Regions from separate parts of the Paenibacillus sp. 2003 genome, predicted to be linked through region 1. Evidence: riboswitches for the same ligand, from Rfam matches in the RefSeq annotation. Region 1 holds a riboswitch; each other region holds the start of a gene.
What was found. Region 1 has a riboswitch for thiamine pyrophosphate ahead of tenA (thiaminase II). Riboswitches for the same ligand answer to the same signal wherever they lie in the genome.

Region 1 (4,651 bases):
AAGATCCGCTCTGGAACAAAGCGGTGTCTACTCCACTGAAGGGTGACTCTTCGGGATCAGCCAGTTTCAGAACCTTATGGGATCAAAGTAACCTGTATATCCTTGTGGATGTTCAGGATGCGAAGTCAGATGTGAATGACAGAGTAGAACTCTTTGTTGATCTCAATAATGGCAAGACCTCCACATATGAAGCAGATGACCGACATGTAATCATCAAGCGGTCAGGCAAAGCTGAGGGCGCGGAGCGGCGTTCATATCGTGTACGCGAGACAAAAGCTGGATATCAGGTTGAATTGTCCATTCCATGGGATGGTATCCAAGCCGATTCAGAATATGAAGTTGGCTTGGATATCCGTGTGACTGATGGCGGTGCAAGTGGGACACAACCTTATAATCCACTGTACTGGAATGATCGAACACAATCTCAGGAACAAGATACAAGCAAATACGGCGTGATTCAGCTTGCCCCTATGCCCAAATCTGCACAAGCTGTGCAAGGGATTGTTCAGATTGATGGGAAGAAAGACGCCCTATGGAATAAGGCTGTTCCATTTGAAGTAAAAAGGTTGAATGAGACCGAAGGTGCAGAGGCAGTGGCTCGCGCAATGTGGTCAGGGGAGTATCTATATCTGCTGATTGACGTCACTGATCCAAACATCATCACAGATAGCATCAACCCATGGGATCAGGATTCGATTGAGATTTTCCTGGATGAGAATCACCAGCGCACACCGTATTTTCAATATGATGATGCCCAGTTCAGAATCAGTGCAGACAATGTAGGAACCTTTGCAGGGGGTGCCTCACCCGGACGCCTTGTAAGTGCTGTGAAGAAAACAAATAAAGGATATCTCGTAGAAGCCCGAATCCAGTTACATTCACTGACGCCCAAAGCAGGAAATGTTCTCGGTTTCGATCTTCAAATTAACGACAATCAGGGCGGAGGTAAACAGAACGTAGCCAAATGGAATGATACGACCAATGAGAGCTGGAGAAACACTTCCCAGTACGGAATACTCACTTTTGTCGGAAAGAACAAACTCGGGCATTAAATCATTGGCAGTAGTTCAAAGAATAGAAACCATCATAACAGTAGCTAAAACTCAACCATTGTTGTGATGGTTTCCGTCTTTTAAATACGTCTCTCAAGCTGATGAGGGGGATACAATCTGCCTTGACTATATTTAACAGCCCTTGATATACTAAATGAATGTTGTTTTTTTTATGCGGATAAGAAAGTAATCAACTACATACAACCGTTTGCAAGGGAGCCTTAACCGGCTGAGAGGGTGTTAAACCGACCTTACCTGATTTGGATAATGCCAACGTAGGGATGCAACGATGAAACACTGTACTTGGGTAGCTCATGCGCCCCCCTTGTTTTAGTGTATTTGTCTGCGAAACATCCTACGGATGTTTCGTTTTTTTGTTTTTAAATACGTACATTATGAATTGGAGGAACATATGTTGACTATTTCAGAGCGACTATATCAGGCGGCACAGCCTGTGTGGAAGGAATGTCTTGAGCATCCCTTTGTTAAAGGAATCGGAGATGGTTCCTTACCAGTCGAACAATTTCGTTATTATTTGCTGCAAGACTACTTGTACCTGTATGATTATGCCCGTGTATTTGCACTAGGTATCGTCAAGTCGCACGACCCCAAATTGATGCAGTTTTTTAGTAAAAACGTAGATAATATCTTGAATGGCGAAATGAAAATTCATCGTTCTTATATGGAGCGATTAGGAATTACAGAGGATCATGTTTTTCAGGTAAAACCTGCACTGAAAAATGCAGCTTACACTAACTATATGCTCTCTGTTTCCCATGCGGGTGGCATAGCAGAAGTACTTGTATCCATTCTGGCCTGCTCATGGAGCTATGCAGAGATTGGTCAAGTTCTTTCCCAAAAGCCAGGTGCAGCTGATCATCCTTTTTATGGTGAGTGGATCACAGGATATGCTTCCTCTGAATACAACAACAGCAATCAATCCCTTGTGACGTTAACGGATAAGTTATTAGAAGATTGTAGCGAGGAAACGTACCAACGGATGGAGGATATTTTCGTGATGTGCAGTCGCTTTGAGCTTGATTTTTGGGAGATGTCATGGAGGCTGGAGCCTTGAGTTCACTGGTAGTTAATTCAATTAGAGAGATTTGCATAGTGTGAATAATCAGAACGTGTTAGCTTCAAAAGACATGATTAAACACTCGAACAACAAGCTCTGATATAATAAGCAAATAGTAGCTATCTTTTTTCTATGGAGGTGAGGCTATTGAAAACAATCGGGGTAGGATTCTTACATGCACGGCTCTATGCAAAGCCAGTGAAGGATATGGCAATGCTTTGCATAGAGCCTGGGAATAATCACATTGCCAACGACGAATCGTAATATTCTACTAACTGGCTTTGCACCTTATTGATCTATTAAATAAGGAGTGAGGCCCATGAAATATTCAAAAGCCGAGTCTATTTTTCCGGAAGAATTGTTACGTATCATTCAAGAATACGTTCAAGGGGAATTGGTTTATATCCCCAAACCCAAAGAGGCGCACCTAAAATGGGGCGAGAAAACAGAGAGCAAGAGCAGGGTCTCTGCTCGAAACGCTGAGATTAAATCCTTATTCCGCAATGGAGTCAGGATAGATGAGTTGGCGGGTCGGTATTTCTTGTCCTGCGAAAGCATAAAGAAAATAGTCTATACAAAGCACTAATGAAATCCGCTAACTCGTCGCATCGACGGTTTAGCGGATTTTGTGCAAAGATAACTTAAAACAACTTATACATAGTAACCACACCTCTAAATCGATAGACTCAAGTTAAGGTTGTTGTGATGAAGGACGGCCGGATCATACAAAGAGGTGTGACGAATGAACGAAATCATAAAGAAGAAGCTGCTGGACAAAAATGAACTGCTCATTAACATGGTGATCGAACGCGTAAAAAGAGATTTTCTAAACGATATCGCCATTATTGGGCTTACTGGTTCATTTAGCACCGGGGACTTTCACGAGAAGAGTGATCTTGATTTAATTATCATTAATAATACAGAAAAGGGATGGGAAATTTCCGATTGCTTCATCTTGGATGACGTTGGGTATGACATCTATTGCACGCCATGGGATTCAAGAATACAAGAGCAATCCACCTTGGAGAGTCCCAACGTATCGAGCCTAACCGAGCTCAAAGTACTCTACTATGCAAAGCCTGAGGATTTGGAGAAATTGAATGACTTCCGGCAAAAAGCTCTTGATGCACTTGCAAACCCGATAGGAGAAGCGTGTCTTAATCGAGCAAATAAATGGATCGATCTGGCTAAACAAGCATACAGCGATACGATGCTTAGTGAAGATATCGGTTCAGTGCGATATGCATCTGCTGGGGTTCTGTACAATCTAGTCAATGCCTTGGTGAGTATGAATAATACGTGTATCAAACGAGGGATCAAGCGATATTTGGAAGAGATACGCTCGTTTCGCTATGTTCCGGATGATCTCGAATCCTTATACAGGTCAATCATCGAAGCTCATACCATTGAAGATATTCGAATAACATCTTTTAATATGTTGAATAGCGTTACGCGGTTACATAGCACGATGTGTGATAACTTCATTGTTAAACCGGCTCCGACCTTTGATAATCTGAGAGGAACATATGAAGAACTGTGGTGCAACTACCGCAATAAAATTTTGAACAGTGTTACAACGAACGATGCTTCCTACGTCTTTCTTTCGGCCTTTGGAGCACATGAGTATCTTGATGAAATGGCCATGGAGAAAGGAACCAAGAAATATGATCTTATGCAGTACTTTGATGCAAGTAATTTACCAGTTATGAAAGAGAAGCTCCTTAAAGTGATGGATGATTATCGAGAAGAGTATGATAAGGTCGGCAGAACAGTCGAACGTTTTACAACCTTCGAGCAACTATATGCCCATTATATGAATCATTGACCTTACGTTCCGGGTAGTCAACCAAACATTGTTTTTACATTTGGATATCTTTAGAAAATGGAAAGTCTGACGATTTTATCGTCAACAATAACAAAATGATAATTCAATAATAGTGGATCGGGTAGACCAGTCTTGTCGTAGGTACCATCCAGCTCGCATGTTAGCACAATTTCATCACCTATTTTTTTTGCTAATGTTGGCTTTAACGTTACATTCGCCGCGAAATGGTTTTGATCACTCCATTCCCGAATCGCCTGTTTGCCATTTCGCTTTTTTCCTTCATCCAACACGACGGCATTTTCTGAGAAACAATCTACAAATACTACCGGATCTGGCTTGTTAGATGCAGTAATGTATTTGGCAATTACAGACGGTAAATGATTGAGATCCATATTGTTCTCTCCCTTTATTAATTAATTTTTAGACGGTAGGGATAGTTCCCCCATCTATGACATATTCACTACCTGTAATAGATGCTGCTCGGTCTGAGACCAGAAATGCGACCAGTTCAGCGACTTCTTCAGGAAATCCTGGCCGACCAATTGGAATACCTCCGAGTGAAGTCATAAGTTGTTCGAGTGCACTTTCTCGACTTCCGGTTTGCGTTGCGATCCGATCAATTAATGCGTCAGATGCTTCTGTCTGAATAAATCCGGGAGACAATGTATTTATGCGAATTCCTTGAGGGGAAAATTC
Region 2 (4,651 bases), 550 kb from region 1:
TTACTGGTAAATTGCTTAAAGATAGTGGAAAAGTGGAATGGACACCTAAGGTCCGTTATGGATATCTGGATCAGCACACGAAGCTTACGCCAGGCAAAACCATTCGTGACGTCCTTAAGGATGCATTCCTTCCGTTGCTTGAATTGGAAAAAGAAATGATGAATATTACGGACCAGATGGCAGATGCAGATCCAGATAAGCTGGAGCAGTTGCTGGAAGAGATGGGCGATATTCAGGAACAACTGGAACAGGGCGACTTTTATCTGATTGACGTAAAAGTGGAAGAAATGGCCAATGGTCTTGGTTTGTCCGCAATTGGTCTTGATCGAGATGTCGCAGCTCTAAGTGGTGGACAACGTACCAAGGTGCTTCTTGCCAAGCTTCTGCTTGAGAAACCTACAGCTCTTTTGCTGGATGAGCCGACCAACTATCTGGATGTAGAGCACATTGAATGGCTGTCACGGTACCTGAAGGACTACCCGCATGCGTTTCTCTTAATCTCCCATGACACGGAATTCATGAATGAAGTCGTAAATGTCATTTATCATTTGGAATTTGCCAAATTAACGAGATATGCAGCGAACTATAACAAGTTCCTTGAGATGGCTGATATGAATAAAGCCCAGCATATTGACGCATACGAGAAGCAGCAAGAGTACATCAAGAAGCAGGAAGATTTCATTCAGCGTAACAAGGCACGTGCTTCAACTTCAGGTCGAGCGAAGAGCCGGGAGAAACAGCTGGACAGAATTGAACGTATTGATCGTCCGGATGAAGCAGCTAAACCAACGTTCAAATTCAAGGATGCCCGCGCGAGCAGCAAAACGGTCTTTGAGGGCATTGATTTTGAAATTGGATATACGTATCCTTTGCTGCCCAAAATGACGATGACAATTGAACGTGGTGAGAAAATTGCCATCGTAGGTTGTAATGGTGTGGGTAAATCGACACTGCTGAAAACCATTCTGGGCAAAATATCTCCACTCAGTGGAAAGACCTTTTTGGGAGATTATCTCGAAACGGCCTATTTTGAGCAGGAAGTTCGTGCTGGAAATATCACGCCTATCGAGGATGTCTGGAATGAGTTTTCACATTTGACCCAGAATGAGGTCCGGGGTCATCTCGCTCGCTGTGGGTTGAAAAATGAGCACATTACCCGTCCGCTTAACATGCTGAGTGGTGGAGAGCAAGCCAAGGTTCGTTTATGCAAACTCTTGATGCGTGAAAGCAACTGGATTTTATTCGATGAGCCGACAAACCATCTCGATGTCACAGCCAAAGCGGAGTTGCAGCGTGCTTTGCAAGAATTCAAGGGAACGGTGTTACTGGTATCTCATGAACCTGATTTCTACGAGGGTTGGGTTACCAAAACATGGAATGTCGAAGAGTGGTCTGAGAAAAACTAGACGATTCAAGACAATGTTTAACAGAAATGACGGTGACAAAAAAATCCGTCTATGGTAACATAGGCTACAACTTCATATGAACACTAGGGGGGCCGCACGATGCGGCTGAGATGGAAGAATGCGATTCCGGACCCTTTGCACCTGATCTGGATCATACCAGCGTAGGGAAGTGGCGAGCGCGTTTCAGTGAATGACGTGAGCAACGGCAATTCGAAAGGATTTCAACCGTCTGCTTAACGAATTGAAACATGCAGTTGCGTGTATAACGTTAAGGCTATAAGGTTTATAGCTTTATTGCACGAAATGAACTGTATGCTTCAGTCAGTCATCTGGTCCTATAATTAATACGCAGCCACTCCCCTACGGGAGTGGCTTTTTTGTATTTTTCATAGCATTCACGCCTGGAAGGAGATGAACAGTACGGTAATTTCTCATGAACATGTTCACGAATCATTTGAATTGCATGTTGTATCTACGGGTGCAGGGGATCAAGCATCTTTTGTAAAAGCTGCAAAGGACGTTTGGTCTTGGGTGGACTATATTCACATACGAGAAAAACAACTCACATGGCAAGACAAGATTGGTTGGGCTGAAAGTCTGCGTAGCGTTGGCGTTCCATCTTGTCGCATCGTTATCAATGGTTCAGAGCTGCCTTCACAGAATGACATCTATGGCGGTGTACATTGGGGGCAAGATGCGATACGAAATTATAACCCTGCTGTTATAGGCAATGTGCAGCGCTTTCGTCTGGGTGTATCTGTTCATTCAATCGATGAGGCAAAAATCGCTGAAGAACGGGGAGCCGATTACCTTTTCTTCGGGCATGTCTACTCAACCAACAGTAAGCCTGGTCTTGACCCAAGAGGATTACATGCTCTTGCTGAAGTGTGCAGGCGTGTCTCCATTCCTGTCATTGCGATCGGGGGCATCGAACCGGGAAACATTCACGCTATTCGCTCTGCAGGCGCACAGGGAGTCGCTGTGATCTCGAATGTATGGGCGAGCGATTCCCCGGATCGGGCGGCTGCATTATTAAGGCAGGCTATAGTTGCTACAGAAATTCTGAGGCGCTGAATCAAGGAGATGAGAGGATGAAAGAGATCTTTACTGATAAACCGGATAAAATTCATGCAGAAACGATTATTGTAGGGGGAGGCGTTGTTGGATGTGCCATTGCGTATGAGCTTGCTTCCCGTGGACAGGATGTGCTGTTGCTGGAGCGTTCGGCGATTGCAGGAGGCACGTCTTGCGCGGCGGCTGGAATGCTGGCGGCAGATAGTGAGGGTTTTGCTCATCCTTTGATGGCTAAGCTTGCCAGGCAGAGCAGGCGGTTACTTCATGAGCAAGAGTTGCTAATGGCTACACTCAGTGAGCTAGAGACTGGTCTGCAACGCCAGGGATTCCTAACTCCTTTTCGTTCATACAGTGAATTAAGTAGTTATAAGGACAATCGGAAGTTTGCTTTGTCTGCTTCTGCTGATGAGGTGTGGTGGGATCGTTCCGTTGTACAACATGAGGCATCATGGCTCAACAGAGATACGTATGGAGCCTATTACAGACCTTACGAGAGTGAAATTCTTCCAGTCCATCTAACGAAGGCATACGCCGAATCCGCTCAAGCATTGGGAGCACGGGTTATGGAGGACATACAGGATATACGTGTGCAAGCAAACGAACACGGCGTGCAGGGGATCTCCACATCGATCGGTGAGATGAAATGCAAACATGTCATTATAGCGGCTGGATTACAGAGTGAAGAGTTGATGAGACATGTAAATCTGAGCTTGCCTGTGTGGTCGGTGAAAGGTGAAATAGCCGCCGTTCAGTTCTCAGATGAACATGCAGGGTACAGACCTGACAGAACGGTGTATGCAGAGGATATCTATATTGTTCCCAAAGCCAATGGCGAAGTTTGGCTTGGGGCAACCAGTCTGCCAGGCAGAACGGATTTGAACGTTTCTGTACAGGGTGTTCAAAAGCTGCTAACAGCGGCTACCCACTGGGTGCCTGGGATGAAAGAAGCACAATTTATACGAGCGTGGGCAGGCGTAAGACCAGCAACTCCAGATGGATTGCCTTATATAGGTGCTTGCAAGAGTATACCCGGGCTGTTCGCCGCCTTTGGGCATTACCGCAACGGTATCTTGCTTAGTGCGATAACAGGCAGGCTTATCGCTGAGTTGCTCGCTGGCAAAAGCTCAGAAGAACTCGGAATTGAGGCGCTGAGTCCGGAGCGATTGAACAGAAAGGGAGTGGTGCAGTGAATATCATCGTTAATGGTCAACGGATGGAGATTGAAGACAGATTGAATCGTGTGGATAAACTGCTTAAATCTTTTGATCTGCAAGTCAAGACTGTAGTTGTAGAGCTGAACAAGCATATTTTAACCCGTGAGTATCATGAAACGACTGCATTAAGAGAAGGCGATCGAATTGAGATTGTACATTTTGTAGGAGGCGGTTGATGATGTTGAACATTGGCAAATATACGTTTGAGTCCAGATTGTTGCTCGGAACAGGCAAGTTTTCGGATCTGGAAGTGCAAAGTCAGGCTGTGGAAGCATCTGAAACGGAAGTTTTAACCTTTGCTGTTCGTCGTCTGAATCTGGAGGAACGTAACCAGAAGCATTTCCTGGATACGTTGGATCTGGACAAATACACTCTTCTTCCGAATACGGCTGGAGCTTCAAATGCGGAAGAGGCGGTGCGGATTGCCGAGCTTGCGCGGGCTTCAGGACTTTGTGATATGATAAAAGTCGAAGTCATCGGAGATGGAATTACGTTACTCCCAGATCCGATTGAAACGTACAAGGCTTGCGAAATTTTGCTTGAAAAGGGCTTCACAGTATTGCCTTATATTTCAGATGATGTCATTCTGGCGAAAAGGCTACAATTGCTTGGCGTACATGCTGTAATGCCTGGCGCTTCTCCCATCGGAGCGGGCAGAGGCATCATCAATCCCTATAACCTTGAGATCATCATTGAGCAGGCCGTTGTACCTGTAATTGTGGATGCAGGATTGCGCTCCCCAAAAGATGCTGCTTATGCGATGGAACTTGGTGCCGATGGCGTATTGTTAAATACAGCCGTATCCGGATCAGGGGATCCAGTGAGCATGGCTAAAGCGATGCGATTGGGGGTAGAAGCGGGTAGATTGGCATATGAGGCAGGCATGATTCCCGTAAAGCGTTATGCAGCAGCCAGTAGTCCGGTGGAAGGAATGGTTCATACATGACAGATCAAATA
Region 3 (4,651 bases), on a different contig from region 1:
CCGGTTTGCCAAGCAATTTATGCTGAGTCTTGGGCAATAGTGTACCATTCGTTGTAATGTTCACCTTGAGTCCCTTCTCATGTGCGGAATCGAGCAACAGATCTATTTTGGGATGCAACAAGGGTTCACCTTTGACATGTAGATAAATATGATTGGTGTGTGGTTTAACTTGTTCCAGTATATTGTTGAAGACTTCAGGGTCAATGAATCCTTTGGCACGCTGCGTCTGTGGACAGAAGCTGCAAGCCAGATTGCAGATACTCGTGATCTCAATATATACTTTTTTGAACGTTTTCAACTTGGGTCCCCATTCTGCCTAGGAGGGAGAACAATCCCACCTGCATTTTGTGATCCGGCCTATACGGGCCATCCCTATTATATCGGGTTCATGAGCCGAGGTAAATCAGAGAACTGGTTTATCTGGTTGTGTCAAAATGATTTGGCTAGTGCCAAATTAACAGATTCAATCGCATGAATACGTGTTGTATCAAATAATGGAACTTCTGAATCCTCTACTTTTACTAATAATCCAATTTCGGTGCAACCTAATATGATCCCCTCAGCTCCATCATCAACTAGCCTTTGGATCACCTTTTTATAATAATCCCTTGATAAGGGCTCAATTTTCCCTAAACATAATTCCTCATATATTATTTTATTGATAACTTTTCTATCCTCTTCATTCGGTATCAAAACCTTAATACCATTAAATTCAATTCGTTTTTTATAAAAGTCTTGTTCCATCGTATATTTTGTGCCGAGTAAACCAACCGTACTTATTTTGGACTTATGAATTTGATTTGCTGTTGAATCAGCAATATGTACAATGGGTAAACGCACTTTTTCTTCAATATGTTTAATCACTTTATGCATCGTATTTGTACAAATTACAATCATTTCTGCTCCTGCCTTTTCCAAAGACTGAGCAGCATTCCCTAATAATTCACCAGCACTTTCCCAATCACCTTCAGCCTGATAACGCTCGATTTCTTCAAAATCCACGCTATATAAAATGCATTTGGCTGAATGAAGTCCTCCCAATTTATTTTTCACTTCTTCATTAATAATTCGATAATATTCTAACGATGACTCCCAGCTCATTCCACCAATAAGACCAATCGTTTTCATATACACTCCCCCTTCCATTTAATACATTCCGAAAGCAACATATAGAAATTTAATAGATATTGTACCGTATCTATCTGATTAAATAAACCTGCCCCAGTAAGAGGAATAGAGGGACCTGGAGCAATTCCGGCAACGAATTATTGCTTCTACCCGAATGATCTGGCTGTACAATCCGAATAATCTGACCGGAACCATTTTCACGGCTGCTTGGTTTACTCAATCATATTCCCTCCCATGTCGTAATTGTCTTGGACGAAGCGTATTATGAATCCGCGGAAAGCCAAGATCAGTACTCACATTCTTTCCGAGCGCCCCCTTTACATTCCACTTGCATGTGATATATGCTGAACACACAACTGCATATCTTGAACATTGCACTAGGGGAGCCTTACGGCTGAGACGAATCGAATGATTCGGACCCTTTGAACCTGATCTGGATCATACCAGCGGAGGGAAGTGGAGCGGCCTTTCAGTAAGCGGATTTTTTCATGTTGATGATGAAATTTAATGTGAATTGAACTTACAGACCCACTCATTTCTCCGGAAATGGGTGGGTCTTTTTCGCGTTCTGCGGGCATATCAGAAGGTGTAATTAAAGATCCCGCAGTTTGAAGTTGAATTTGGAATAACAAGGGGGAACCAAACGAGATGGATAATAACATAACCATTCACAACATGAGCTACGCTTTCCCGGGAAAAAGGGATTCCCCCGTGCTCTCCAATGTGTCGATGCGTGTAGCCAACGGCGAATTCGTCTCGCTCATCGGCTCCAGCGGCTCCGGTAAAAGCACCCTTTTCAAGCTGCTGGCAGGCCTGCTTGAGCCAACCCACGGAACCATAGAAATTCCTTGGGTCCCTGAAGGAAAGCGACTGGGGCAGGTGGCCTACATGCCACAAAAGGACCTCCTGTTATCCTGGCGAACCGTCATGGAGAATTGCATGCTCCCCGCTGAACTTGCTCCAGAGCGGCAGGATAAGGGAAGAATTCGCGCGGACATTCTGGCTGGGCTCGACAGATTTGGCCTATCCGGCTACGCGAATGCTTACCCAGACGAGCTGTCGGGTGGCATGCGCCAGCGTGTCGCGCTGCTTCGTACTTTGCTGACAGGTGGCCAACTCATGCTGCTGGATGAACCATTCGGCGCACTCGATGCCTTAACCAAACGGGAGATGCATCGCTGGTTGTTGGAACTGTGGGAGGGCTTTGGCAAAACCGTGTTGTTCATAACGCATGACATTGAAGAGGCGCTGCTGCTCAGTGATCGGATTATCCTGTTAACTCCGGGGCGCCAAGGCCAACAGCTTGAGGATTTGACGGTACCTTTGCCACGTCCAAGACATTCGGACATGATCTATGAACCGGCGCTCGTTCAGATGAGACGACGACTGGAGGAACAATTGCATGCGAGAAGGTAACTTGGGAAACTGCATGAAGGATAACGTAAGGCGTTGGCTTGCCCGTTATGGTCTGTTTCTTTGGCTCCTGCTCTTGCTGCTTGTCTTCTGGGAGTGGATTGTGCGTATGGGATGGGTGCCCTCCTTCATCATTCCAGCCCCAACGGCGATTGCCAGCTCCCTGTATGAGCATCGCTACCTCCTGCTGGCTACCCATCTGCCTGCTACCTTGATGGAGGTTGTTGTTGGTTTTGGCTTGTCCATAGTGACTGGAATTACGCTAGCGACAGGCATGCATATGAACCGATCGATTGAAAAGGCCTTGTATCCCTTCATCGTGATCAGTCAGACCATACCACTGATTGCCCTGTCCCCTGTATTCATCCTGTGGTTTGGTTATACCTTGTGGAGCAAAGTCGCCGTGGTGTTCCTGATCGCATTCTTTCCCATTGTGGTCAGCACCTACGATGGGCTTCGCCAAGGCGATCCAGAGCAGCGTGAACTGCTGCTCACCATGGGCGCCAGCAAGTGGGATATTTTTTGCAAACTCCAGGTTCCACTGGCACTTCCCTCTTTTTTCTCGGGGCTAAAGATGTCTGTGGTGTACTGCGTGGTTGGAGCAACGATTGGCGAATGGCTCGGTGGCAGCAAAGGTCTCGGATACTTCAGCCGCCGCATGTCCAGCAACATGAACACGGATGCGATGTTTGCTGCTATTGTGCTGTTATCCCTGCTTGGGATCGTTTTGTTTGTACTGATTGCCTGGCTGGAGAAACGGTTTAACACACGGCGGCATAGAGGCAAAAGAAAGACTGGATAATCTTCGAGAGTGAACCCGATTTAATTATAGGAAGTATGATTTCCAAACACTTTTTTCACATATCAGCAATTATGTTTCAGTCATCACGTTGCCCGTTAACATCCTGCTGTTCATTTCCTACAAACCAAACCTTAAACAATGAAATGAGGAACTTCCATTATGAATAACAAACGCATATACTCCCTGCTCCCTATCATGCTCATAATCCTGTTGCTGTTTGTTAACGGATGCAGCCCCGCGGGCACCAGCCAAAATACGCCAACAACAGATTCCGCAACCAACACACAGCAAACAGATCCGTCTACAACAGAAGCAGCATCAGACACCAAAGATAGACTGTCCATCATGCTTGACTGGTACCCAAATGCAGTACATTCCTTCATCTATGTTGCTCAGGAAAAAGGATACTTTGCAGACCAAGGTCTGGATGTCGAAATTCAGATGCCTGCGGATACCAATGATTCACTCAAACTTGTTGCTGCCGGTAAAATTGATCTGGCTCTAAGCTACCAGCCCCAAATCTTGCTCGCGCGTGGCGAGAACATTCCTGTACGATCCATTGCTGCTGTTGTTCGGCACCCGCTTGTTCATCTGTTAACCGAAGCAAATGGCAACGTGAGTTCACCCAAAGATCTTGACGGTAAAACTGTCAGTTATTCTTCGATTCCACTGTATGAAGCGATGGTACGTACAATGATTAGCCATGATGGCGGCAATCCCGACAACATGAATCTGGTCGACGTTGGATTCGATCTGATTCCTTCGCTGGCTTCCGGACAAGCGGATGCAATTATGGGTGGTTTTATTAACCATGAACAATTGATTTTGGAGAAAGAAGGACATTCCATGAAATCAATTAACCCTGTCGACTATGGTGTGCCTGATTATTATGAATTGGTCCTGACTGCGAGTGAAGCTGGCATTCAAGCAAAAAAAGAACAGCTTACCCGGTTCGTCAAAGCGGTCCAGGAAGGACAAAAATATGTGACTGAACATCCAGAAGAAGCCTTGAATATTCTGCTCGCTCATGAGAATCAAACGTCTCCGCTTGACCCGGAGGTCGAAACCAAAAGCCTGGCTATTCTACTGCCACTCATGAATGAAGAAGGCCAACCGTTTGGCCGGCAGGAAATGGCGTCCTGGGAGAATGTACGTGCATGGCTCGTTGAACAGGATTTGATTCCTGAATCAGTGAAAGCCGAGAATGCTTTTATTAATCTGCAAGGAGAGTAAATAAAGGAGAGCAACGTGAATGAAGGAAAAGTAACTGGACCCTGGACACAAACAGAATGAAAGCAAGGGGTTAAA
Region 4 (4,651 bases), on a different contig from region 1:
CTCGTTGGAGGTTTTTTGCATAATAACGCCGCTGAGATTCGTTAGATTTTTTATTCACTAAAAACTGGCCTAATAAGGTGTTCTTGATTCGTTAGCGCTGTAATCATGGTGAAAAGTATCCTATCTTTGCCTCAGATCACCTTTCATTACAGATGAGAATACGATCTATTCCTTTGCACAAGATTGCCCAGGAAATACTTATGGCCATCTGAATCACACACTTTTGTTAACGACAGGCATTACAGGCCCGTTATCCTTGATGAATTTACCAAATACATATCGCACGAGTGGACCCAGAATGATTAACTGATATGGAAGCGCCAGGCTGAAGTTACGAGCGATTGTATGGAGATACGTACGGAGTACGGATGACCCACTTAATTGATCAGCGAGATATGCCGAGATCATTCCATACATGGACATGATCAGAACCATGCCAAGATTGTGGGTTCTTTTACTACAACATAAATCTCCAGAGAAAAGACAGTTTGGATAAAGCTGTGATTGCCATTCGTTTGAAAACAGAGCCTTTCTGATTCGTAGATTCTGCTGGGTAGTCACCTTTATTCACACGCGTACTATGTGCACGTTTGATATCCATTGCCTCTGTTAGTTGGTCGGCGAATGCAGAACCGGAAATGACCACAGCAGATTCGGTATTTAGAAAGGCAGATCTGGGATCAAGATTATACGAACCAACCATGCTGAGGTAATCATCCATGACAAATGATTTGCCGTGTATGGAATACGGGCCTTCGTATTCATAAATGGCCAGACTGGTATCAAGTAACCGCTTCTTAGAGCTTAAGTATCCCGCGAAAGCCAAAGGGTTAGGGGTCTGCTGGATTGAATTGGTTAGCATGACCCATTCTGTTTCTGGATTCATCGACAGATGCACGGCTTTCATCATTTTCTTGGTAGGAATGGCATATGGCGTCTGAAGGTACACTTTCGACTTTGCTTGATTGGCGAAATGAACAAATGCTCTCCACATGATCGGTTCTTTATACAGCCTTTTGATTGGATTGTGAATGAAAGTGACGTGGTCGGAATGAAGAGTTTCTTGAGCCCATTCCTTCGGCAACACTTTAACAAAAGGATCGCTCTGAGCCTGAGCTTTTTTATATAACTGAGCCAGCTGAGACAGCTCTTTTAACCCCTTTGCATGATGCTGACGTTTTGTATGTTTTTCTGGTTTGGTGAATGGATGGCTCCATAACCGATCTATATATTTTTTCATTTCAACAACCGTGCTGTTTGTATTATGATTTGGATTGTAAACAAGGACATCCCGATCGAATACATAGTCTTTTGGGGGTTGCAATGCCATGTATTTATCACCAATATTTTGGCCGCCAATAATGCCATATGTGTTGTCGACAAGAAGGATCTTGTCATGCAGACGGTTATGCCATGTCCATGGCATAAATATGTGGAGTGGTTCATAATATCTTAATTCCACATTGGGGTGAGCTGCAATGGCATCTGGAATATCACGCAATTCTCCACGCATGCTGTGAAAAATCCCGTCTAAAATGATTCGAACATGAACACCCCGATCAGCTGCATCGAATAAAGCAGCAAAAAAGAGTTGAGATGTTTTTCCTTTTTGGATGGAGTAATAAGCCACGTCGATGCTTGTTTTCGCCTCTCGAATGGTCTGGATTCTCACCTGACCGGATTGAAAGCCGTCCTCCAAGAGCAATACGCGATCTGTTGTGCTTCCTTCTGTTATCGATTTTTGCATATCCGTATTTTCAATAGTAGATGGAGACGGAACCAAAAATAAAAGGTAAGCTGTGAAAAAAACGTAGATACAATAGGACAGAATAATTGCGAATATGATTTTAAGGATCATTCAGTACGCCCCCATTTTTATGTAAAAAGTAATTATTTGTATAGCAGTACTATCTCCTTTTGTATCTAAATTATGTTGTTTAAATGAATCAAGCGCCCCCGGTCAAGGTCAAACGAGCAAAAGCTGATCACTGAAATAGGGAAAGCAACCCTTATGCGACGAGATATCAAACATCGGATTTGATCTAAGTATTTGTTGGGAGCCTTCCGGATCTTCAGCACTTAGGCTATGACCCACTATCCGGTGCTTTTACACTCACCCAGATTTCCTTATAGGATTCGCCACGATAATTATTGAAAATAACACATCTAAACAGGCTGATATACATATGTATAACGGCCTGTTTGATAAGTTCATACGTGTCCCCATCCAGTTCCTGACTGGACACGTTCCACCCGCTGGCCTATAATTACACCTAGTAATGCCCGTAACTTCATAGTTTCCCAGGGGAGTCGGAATTGGCCGGCTGAGAGTGTATCCCACCAAGATACTAACCCTTAGACCTGATCTGGATCATGCCAGCGTAGGAATCGGAGTATATCGAAATGGCACAGCCCTATGCTGAACGCCACCTCTCTAACGCCTGCACGCGTCCCGGATTACGGGACGCTTTTTTAATGTTCTTTTATATAGCCAGAGAGCTAAAAAAAGTGACGTTATCCAGATCTCAACTGGTATAAATCTGTCGATTTATGCAAGATGATTGGATATGAAGCCAAGGAGTACCCCGTGCCAATCGGCCGGACATACCGAAGGAGAGAACCACAGATGAAATGGCGTAAAACGATGGGATTGTTGCTCTTATGCGTGCTTATGGTGACTGTAGCCGCATGTGGTGGCAAAGAAGCTGCCCCAGCTGGGCAGAACGGCAACACAAATACGGAAAGCAGCAACAAAGGTGACACTGCCGCCCTGAAAGATATTAAAGTGGTGCTCGACTGGACACCAAATACGAATCATACCGGCCTGTATGCGGCTGTGGATCAAGGTTTTTATAAGGCCGAAGGCTTGAACGTGGAGATTGTTCAGCCAGGTGCCGGCGGCGCAGATACGATGGTTGCCTCGAATGAAGTGCCTTTTGGTGTAAGTTATCAGGAGAGTGTAACTCAAGCCCGCACACAGGGTGTTCCATTGGTCTCCATCGCAGCAGTTATTCAGCATAATACATCTGGTTTCGCTGCTCCGGCGGATCGGAATATCAAGTCACCGAAAGATTTTGAAGGTAAAACCTATGGCGGTTGGGGTTCCCCAGTCGAAGAAGCCGTGATGCAATCCATTATGGAAGGCGACGGAGCCGATGTATCGAAAGTGAAAAACATTAATATGGGTGACGCCGACTTTTTCACCGCAGTAAAACGGGACATTGATTTTGCATGGATTTTCTACGCCTGGACGGGTATTGAAGCCGAACTGCGCGGGGAACCCATCGACATGTTGTATGTGAAGGATTATTCAGATGCATTGGATTACTACACGCCTGTCCTCGTGACAAACGAGCAGACGATTCAGAACGACCCTGAGTTGGTGAAAGCATTCCTGAAAGCCACTTCAGAAGGATATCAATACGCAATTGATCATCCCGAAGACGCAGCGAATATTCTGATCAAGGCCGTCCCGGATCTGGATAAAGACTTGGTACTGGCAAGCCAGAAATGGCTTAGTCCAAAGTACACGGATGACGCCCCGCGCTGGGGAGAACAAAAACAGGAAGTGTGGCAGAACTACACCGACTGGATGTTTAGCAAAAAACTGCTGGATGAACAGATCGATGTGAGCAAGGCATACACAAACGAGTTTTTACCCCAATAAAATTTCTCATATAAAACGAACTTAATATTTACACGAGGACGGAGAGGACAGAAATAACGTGAAAAAGCGAAGCGGTCGCCTTTATCACCGGATTTTCCCTTAGAGAAAGGGAATCAAAAAAATCTGGGGATAACAGCGATTGGAAGGTTATTCTGTCATCGAAGTGGCAAGTGTAACAGTCATTGGTTCATTTTATATATCACGAAAGGAGCCGTGATCTCACATGGCAAGCACATTGCTTAGCATTCAAGTTATTCCGAAAACGCCAAATGGCGAGAACTCTTATCCTTACGTAGATCGCGCCATTGAAGTTATTCAGCAATCCGGCCTGAAATATCAGGTGAACCCGCTCGACACCACGATGGAGGGGGAACTGGAGGAACTGCTGGAGGTTGTCCGTAAAATGCACGAGGTACTCGTGGAGGCTGGCAGTCCAAGCATCATCTCCCAGATCAAAATCGCCCATAGCCCTAATGGCTTAAGCATGGATACCCTGACGGAGAAGTATCGCTAATGCATACCTATTTCAAAAGTGTATGGCCGCCCATTGTGGCGGTTATTCTCTTTATAGCGATATGGCAGGGAGCCGTCTCCCTCTTCCATATTGAGAAATGGATGCTGCCTGCACCGTCCGATATCGCCCGCGAAGCGGCAACTCAGGCCGAACGGCTTGGCATGCACGCTTCCGCAACCATTCAGTTAACGCTTATCGGATTCGCCGCTGGAACAGCGGTCGGATTACTGATTGCAATGGTGCTGCATTTGGTTCCTTTTCTCAAGTCGGCCCTGTACCCTTTACTTATTCTTAGTCAAAATATCCCAACCATCGCGCTCGCGCCGCTCCTGTTAATCTGGTTCGGATTCGGGCTGTTGCCCAAGCTGATTACCATCATCCTCGTCTGCTTCTTCCCCGTTGCAGTGGCAGCCATGGACGGCTTGACCCGTACAGATGCAGCGATGATGAACTATATGCGCATGGCTGGT

Region 2: another riboswitch for thiamine pyrophosphate. It lies ahead of J2X75_RS10430 (thiamine phosphate synthase); the one in region 1 lies ahead of tenA (thiaminase II).
Region 3: another riboswitch for thiamine pyrophosphate. It lies ahead of J2X75_RS15645 (ABC transporter ATP-binding protein); the one in region 1 lies ahead of tenA (thiaminase II).
Region 4: another riboswitch for thiamine pyrophosphate. It lies ahead of J2X75_RS22430 (ABC transporter substrate-binding protein); the one in region 1 lies ahead of tenA (thiaminase II).

The regions. Positions count from the first base shown of each region.
Region 1 is NZ_JAVDTB010000001.1:1,871,792-1,876,442, forward strand. It holds gene J2X75_RS08230 (endo-1,4-beta-xylanase) at 1-1,052, shown strand, start outside; TPP riboswitch at 1,255-1,352, shown strand; gene tenA (thiaminase II) at 1,465-2,127, shown strand; gene J2X75_RS08240 (CD3324 family protein) at 2,450-2,716, shown strand; gene J2X75_RS08245 (nucleotidyltransferase domain-containing protein) at 2,873-3,955, shown strand; gene J2X75_RS08250 (nuclear transport factor 2 family protein) at 4,006-4,347, opposite strand; gene J2X75_RS08255 (SDR family oxidoreductase) at 4,376-4,651, opposite strand, start outside.
Region 2 is NZ_JAVDTB010000001.1:2,419,028-2,423,678, reverse strand. It holds gene J2X75_RS10435 (ABC-F family ATP-binding cassette domain-containing protein) at 1-1,406, shown strand, start outside; TPP riboswitch at 1,482-1,591, shown strand; gene J2X75_RS10430 (thiamine phosphate synthase) at 1,818-2,480, shown strand; gene thiO (glycine oxidase ThiO) at 2,498-3,670, shown strand; gene thiS (sulfur carrier protein ThiS) at 3,667-3,870, shown strand; gene J2X75_RS10415 (thiazole synthase) at 3,873-4,640, shown strand; gene J2X75_RS10410 (ThiF family adenylyltransferase) at 4,637-4,651, shown strand, end outside.
Region 3 is NZ_JAVDTB010000003.1:7,558-12,208, reverse strand. It holds gene J2X75_RS15660 (radical SAM/SPASM domain-containing protein) at 1-298, opposite strand, end outside; gene J2X75_RS15655 (aspartate/glutamate racemase family protein) at 430-1,128, opposite strand; gene J2X75_RS15650 (hypothetical protein) at 1,199-1,348, opposite strand; TPP riboswitch at 1,498-1,600, shown strand; gene J2X75_RS15645 (ABC transporter ATP-binding protein) at 1,777-2,544, shown strand; gene J2X75_RS15640 (ABC transporter permease) at 2,531-3,343, shown strand; gene J2X75_RS15635 (ABC transporter substrate-binding protein) at 3,503-4,576, shown strand.
Region 4 is NZ_JAVDTB010000006.1:163,133-167,783, forward strand. It holds gene J2X75_RS22420 (DUF2798 domain-containing protein) at 214-435, opposite strand; gene J2X75_RS22425 (phospholipase D-like domain-containing protein) at 458-1,858, opposite strand; TPP riboswitch at 2,294-2,406, shown strand; gene J2X75_RS22430 (ABC transporter substrate-binding protein) at 2,627-3,667, shown strand; gene J2X75_RS22435 (MTH1187 family thiamine-binding protein) at 3,891-4,181, shown strand; gene J2X75_RS22440 (ABC transporter permease) at 4,181-4,651, shown strand, end outside.